2 regions of the Massilimicrobiota sp. mt181 genome follow, and region 2 is predicted to be linked to the other one. Evidence: riboswitches for the same ligand, from Rfam matches in the RefSeq annotation. Region 2 holds a riboswitch; the other holds the start of a gene.
The links. A riboswitch is a leader RNA that binds a small molecule or an ion and turns the genes downstream of it on or off. The one in region 2 is predicted to bind lysine.

Region 1: it holds a riboswitch for lysine, as region 2 does, so the genes downstream of both, ACZYT4_RS06280 (transporter substrate-binding domain-containing protein) here and ACZYT4_RS10670 (ACT domain-containing protein) in region 2, are expected to answer to the same signal.

Annotation. Positions count from the first base shown of each region.
Region 1 is NZ_JBVAYN010000008.1:56,169-59,601, forward strand. Features, by position in the region: gene lgt (prolipoprotein diacylglyceryl transferase) at 1-744, shown strand, start outside; gene ACZYT4_RS06275 (GTP pyrophosphokinase) at 833-1,894, shown strand; lysine riboswitch at 1,983-2,152, shown strand; gene ACZYT4_RS06280 (transporter substrate-binding domain-containing protein) at 2,215-3,039, shown strand; gene ACZYT4_RS06285 (amino acid ABC transporter permease) at 3,043-3,433, shown strand, end outside.
Region 2 is NZ_JBVAYN010000019.1:42,597-46,029, reverse strand. Features, by position in the region: gene ACZYT4_RS10680 (BglG family transcription antiterminator) at 1-657, opposite strand, end outside; gene ACZYT4_RS10675 (metallophosphoesterase) at 727-1,494, opposite strand; lysine riboswitch at 1,880-2,048, shown strand; gene ACZYT4_RS10670 (ACT domain-containing protein) at 2,116-2,571, shown strand; gene dapA (4-hydroxy-tetrahydrodipicolinate synthase) at 2,582-3,433, shown strand, end outside.

The sequences.
Region 1 (3,433 bases), on a different contig from region 2:
CAATGGTATGCTGTATGTATTCTCACAGGGGCATGTATAGCCTACTTTTTAGGACAATATCGTTTTAAACAATTAGGATATTCTAAGGAAATTTTATCAGATTATTTCTTTTCAGTATTGTTTATCGGAATCATTGGTGCCAGAATCTGGTATGTTATTTTTACCTTTGATGACATGTATGCTTCTCAACCATTAGAAATTTTTGCTATTTGGCATGGTGGGCTAGCTATTCAGGGAGGCCTTTTGGCTGGATTGATTTACAGTTATTATTTCTTTAAAAAGCATGATATTCCTTATTTGTTAGCAGGAGATGCCATAATGCCTGGTGTCTTGATAGCTCAGGCATGTGGGAGATGGGGAAACTTCTTTAACCATGAAGCCTTTGGTGGAACCGTAAGTTTAGAATTCTTACAGTCACTACATTTACCTCAATTCATCATTGATAACATGTATGTTAATGGAGCTTATCACCATCCTACATTTTTATACGAATCTTTAGGAAATCTTCTTGCTTTTTTCGTGATTGTTTTTATCATAAGAAGGTTTCAAAAACATCAAGGTGTTCAGTTCTTTAGTTATTTTCTCTTTTATGGATTGGTACGTTTTCCCGTAGAAGGATTACGTACTGATAGTTTGATGTTTGGACCTATTCGTATGGCACAGCTGGTTTCAATTGTTTTTGTTGTGGCTGGAATTATTGGAATCATTTATGTTCATCGAAAAGGTAAAGAGTGTATTATGTGACTTCGTAAAAAGGATGAGAAATCCTTTTTTTATTTGTTCATGAATATTTCATATAAGATGCGTATAATCAAGATATGAGGTGAGATTTATGCATAACTCTGCAAAGAGGATTATTAAACAATATCATGATAATCAGGAAATCTATCGTGCATTAAAACATGATATTGAGGATATTTTAACAAGTATTATTGATACACATCATTTTCGTATTTCGAATATGGCTATTCGTATTAAAAGTGAAGAAGCTTTAATGAAAAAAATCACTTATAAAAATAAATATAATGATATTAATGAGATTACAGATGTTGTGGCTTGTCGTATTATTACTTTGTTTGAAAATGATGTTGATCGTATTTATGAATGTATTAAAGATAACTTTGATATTGTAGAATATAATGATAAACGTAAGAAAAGTTATGAAGACCGTATTGATTTTGGATATAATTCATTGCATTTATTGATTAAGTTTAATGATGAAAGATGTCAACTTATTGAATATTCAGCATACAAAGATTTAGTCTTTGAATTGCAGATTCGTACAACTTTGCAACATTCATGGGCAGAAATTGAACATGGTTTGGGATATAAGTCACAATATGAGATTCCTAAAGATATTCGCCGTCGTTTAACGAGATTGTCAGCTTCACTGGAGTTATTAGACGAAGAATTTGTTCAGATAGCGAAAGCTGTTGATGAATATAATAAAGGAATTGTGCATATCGAAAAAGTTTTAAAGACAGATATCAATGCGAATTCTTTAGCGCAATATGTGAATACATCTCCACGTATTAATGCTCTTTTAGAAAAGTTGCACACAGAATTTCAATTTCAGTTTGAAAGAGATGCGGATTTGATTTCTCAATCACGTCTGGTGCAGAGATTCCATTATATGGGATATACTTATATTAATGAGTTAGATGATTTTGTGGAAAATCATATGAAAGAAATTGAATGGATTTCTCGAGAAAGAATTGAAAATCAAAAAGTTAATCAAAAAGTTAATATTTATAATGTGTTAATTTGGATTTCATTAGTGATGTTGGCTAATGAAGGATCAGCTGATCCTGAGGATATTTTTACAAAAGAGAGTATTGAACGTTTGCAGGCATTAAAAAAGATTATTGAAGATAAACAAATGTCTATATCCTAAAAAATATATTTATTGATATTTTTTTATAAAAAAATATGAAAAAAGTTGACAAGACATCTAAAAGAGTATAGCATAGTGAACGTAAAATAAAAGAATTAGAGGCAGCAATGTATCAGAGTACCATCTGGAGTTGGCAAGCAGAGAAGGATGGGAAAGGTAATCATTGCCGAAAGATAGATATTGGCAAATCTCTATCTTGGGGTTATGGGAAATACTCATAACACTCCTTCATTTTGATGAAGAGGCGCTATTAATATGGTCATTACAAAGTCGTGTTAATAGCACGACTTTTATTTTATATGTAGAAAGAGAGGGTTTATATGAAAAAATTAGGAAAAGTTTTAATGGCGATGGCTATGGCAACTGCTTTATTTGGATGTGGCGGTGAACAGGGATCAGCGAATAAGGATAAATTCATTGTTGGAATGGAATGCGCTTATCCACCTTTTAACTGGCAGACAAGTCAAGAAAGTGATACAACAGTATCATTAGGTAATGCTGGATATGCTGATGGATATGATGTTCAGATTGCAAAAAGAATTGCAGATGATTTAGGAAAAGAACTCGTGATTAAGAAAATTTCATGGGATGGTTTGACAGTCGCTTTAGAATCTGGAGAAATTGATGCTATTATTGCTGGAATGACAGCTAATGAAACAAGAGAAGAGGGTATTGATTTTACAACACCATATTATGATAGCGAAGGTATGATTATGATTGTACGTAAAGATGGTGAAGAAGCAAAGTTTACAGATATCCAACAATTTAGTGGTAAAAATGTTATTGGACAAAAAGGAACAAACTATGATGATGTTATTGATCAAATCAAAGGAGTTCATCATATGACTCCTAAAGCAACTTATCCTGAAATGGTAGTTGCATTACAACAAGGAGATGTTGATGGGATTACTGCAGAAATGGCTGTTGCTGAAGGTGTTGTTGCAGCGAACAAAGATTTAACAATTGTCCAATTTGATGAAGGAAAAGGTTTTGAATGTGATACAACAGTATCTATTGGTTTAAAAGAAGGAACAAGAGATAGTGAATTCTTTAAACAGGTACAGGCATCTTTAGATAAAATTACAACAGATGAAAGAAAACAACTGATGACTGAAGCTGTTAATAGACAGCCAGCAGGAGAATAATTTATGAGTATTGATTTTGCAAAAGCGTGGGAAATATTTGTTGAAAATATTTCTCTATTCAGTTATGGTATTCAAATTACTTTATTATATGCTGTTGTAGGAACGGTTTGTGGTTTTCTTATAGGATTAGTTGTAGGTGGTATAAGAGCTATTGAGATCAATGATTATGATTCATCAGTCAGTCGTTTATTTAAACGTTTAGGGAAGTGGATTACTAGTTTCTATATTTGGGTATTTAGAGGAACTCCTATGATGGTGCAGGCTATGTTCTTATATTATTTATTAAAACCTGCTTTCAACTGGACTCCTTTAGTTGCTGGATTGTTTATTATCTCTATTAATACAGGGGCATATATGGCTGAAATCATTCGTGCAGGTATTCAATCTGTTGATG
Region 2 (3,433 bases):
TGCAGTTCCAAAATGAAGAGCAATATAAGCCAATTCATGTTCATTAAATGTCTTATGATAATGTTCATTAACAATATCATTAAATATTTCTGCACACTGATATTCAAGTTGGAATTGAGCCTGAATTTTATCTTTCAGTGGATTATCAGTTAACTGTTGATTGTTTTGTAAACGATCTAATGCAGGGTAAAAATGAAGTGTCATACCTGTATAAAATTCTTTATTCTTTCTTAAATCTAAATTTAATTCTGTGTGAATACGTTCAATAGTTTCATTGATAATATCCTCTGTTTCATCATCACATAAATCAAATTCATAGTGAAAATCAATATCTAAAAGATTGATGTTTGCTAAATACATAGTAACATAATGAACTTGATTTTCATCAATTTCTACATGGAACTGTTCTTCTAATTTTTGAATAATTTCTTTAGAAATTGGATAATATTCATGTTCTTTTAATTGATTAATCTGACTTTCACTTGTTGGAATATAAGTTCCATTCATTTCTCTAGAAATACATAAAGAAAGATGAATAATTAAATTATCAAAGTTCACTTCTGTAATTTGAATGTGATTATCCTCAATAATTTTTTTTACAATATTTTCAATCATTTGTTTTCTATTTTCATATTGACTATCTAGTTCTATAACCATATAACCTTACCTCGCTTTTCATATGATATATTATTTGAAATTAAAAGTCTACCATAAAAAATTTTTTTCTTAAAATAAAACATGTATTTCAAGATACTCACATTGTGTCATTATTCTGAAAGGAAATCCCCAAGATCCATATCCACTTGATACAATCAAAGAAAAATGATTTTGTTGAAATAGTCCATAATCATGATGATATATCATATTAGTTATGATATTTCCTGGAAAGATTTGTCCAGCATGAGTATGACCTGATAATTGTAAATCAGCAAATTCTTGATTTTCCTGATATCTGGCAGGATTATGATCTAGAATGATTGTTGGTAATGATAAATCCATTCCCTGGCAGATCTGAGATAATGATGTTTGATGAGGAGAACTCACATCCTCACGTCCTATTATATTAAAAAGATGATCAATACATACAAAATCATTATTTAAATAAGTGATATGATATTTTTGATAAAGTTCCTGATTTGAAAAAGATGTATATCTTTCATGATTTCCACTAACCGCAAAAATGCCATAAGTAGACTTGATATGAGATAAAGCATCGAAGGACTGATGAATATCAGATTCAGGTGTTGTTTCATCAAATAAATCACCACCTAAACAAATGAGATCATAATTTCCTTGATTTAAAGTAGAAACCAGCTGATCAATATGTGATGGATAAGTTCCATTGCCTAAATGAATATCGCTTATAAAAGCTATTTTTAATGAAGATAAAGAAGTGTCTTTGTTGATAGAGACTTCATAATTAGTTTTTTGTTTATGAAAATGCTCAAATGTTCCAAAGCTACTGATTATGAGGGCAAGTATGCCAATTATCATTATGATATGAGAAGAATCTTTTTTATGAAAAACATGACAAAACAAACGATATATAGCTATCATTATAAATATTATTAAGCAAGTAATAATATAAAAAGAAACAATGGGAAACCAGTACTGCCAAATCAAAGCTGTTGGTTTTATGAGAACTTTGATTAAGATTGTCAATACTGACAAACATGTACAAGTCAAAAGTGAATAACGCCAAGTTTTTTTCATATTTTTAAATATATAAAGAAAATAAAGGGAAGGTGTTATAATAAGAAATAGAGAGAGTATGATATAAAATATAGCCATTATAAAAACCTCTTTTCTTTTTTTACAAGTATAACATAAATGGAGTAAAAATAAAGGTTGCTTTCAAACAACGCATATGGTAGTATTAAAAAAAGATAGAGGTGCAAGAGTTAAGAATTCTTTTATAATAGATGCAACTAAAAAGAAGGGGGAGCGATTGCCGAAGGGATAATTATTTGCATGTAATTATTGCCTGGGGGTATAGAGAATATCTATATCACTGTCACTTTAAGATAAAGTGGTGTGCTATTGCCTTAATAAAAAAATATTTATTATTGCAATGGTACCATTGCAATTTTTTATTTTTTAAAGAAGGTGAAAGAAATGAAAACAAATTTAATTGAATCAGATCATCATATTATTCAAGTGAAATTAATGAATGTAGAAAAAAATTCATTATTTGTAGGAGATATCTTTCAAACGATTTCTTCAATGAATGTCAATATTGATATGATTTCAGAAGTGATGTTAGAAGATGAAATGCGCATTGATTTTACATGTAGTCAAGATGATCAACAAAATCTAGATCAGGCATTATCTTTGGTTAAAGAAAAACATCCAAGAATTCAGATTTATCAAAATCGACAAGTTGTAAAAATTAAGGTAGAAAGTGATGAAATGAAAGAAGAAGTTGGTGTTGCGGCACATTTTTTTACGGTATTAGGAAAAAATCAAATTCCTTTATTACAGGTTACAACTTCTGAAGTTTCAATTTCATGTGTTATACCTTTAGAATATGAAAGTCTTGCTTTAACAGAAATTCAAAAAGAATATAAATAGGAGGAAGAAAATGGAACCAATTTTTGAAGGAAGTGCAGTGGCACTTGTATTACCAATGTTAGATGATGGAAGTATTGATTATGAAGGTTTTAAAAGACAGGTTCAAAGAATGATTGATGGAGGTGTTCAAGCTCTTTTAGTCAATGGAACAACTGGAGAAACACCAACAATTCATATTGATGAAGAATTTGAATTGACAAAGATTGTCATGGAAATGACAAAAGGAACAGGAGTCAAAGTCATTGCTGGAGCGGGATCAAATGATACCGAAACAGCATTAAAGAAAGCCAAGTTTGCTAAAGAAGTTGGTGCTGATGCTATTTTGGTTGTCACACCATATTATAATAAAACAAGTCAAAGAGGTTTAATTGAACATTATACTTATATTGCTGATCGTGTAGATATTCCAATGATTCTTTATAATGTACCAGGTCGTACAGGAATGAATATTACTGTAGATACAGTTGTTGAACTGGCTAAGCATAAAAATATTAAAGCTATGAAAGATGCTACAGATAATATTGCTTATGCTATGGATGTTTTAACACAAACAAGAGATTTAGATTTTGATATGTATAGTGGTTGCGATGATAATATTTTACCTTTTATTGCAGCTGGAGGAAAAGGTGTTATTTCTGTTTTATCTAATCTTTATCCAAGAGAAACTGAAAAATTTGCTCAGGCTGTTTTACATGGTGATATGGAACTAGCTAAAGAAATGGCATATGATTTCAATGATATCAGTAAATATTTATTTATAGATGTCAATCCAATTATGCCAAAAGCTGCACTTCATCATATGGGTGTCTGTGGAGAAATGGTGAGAAGACCATTGATTCCAACAACTGAAGCAAATAAGAAA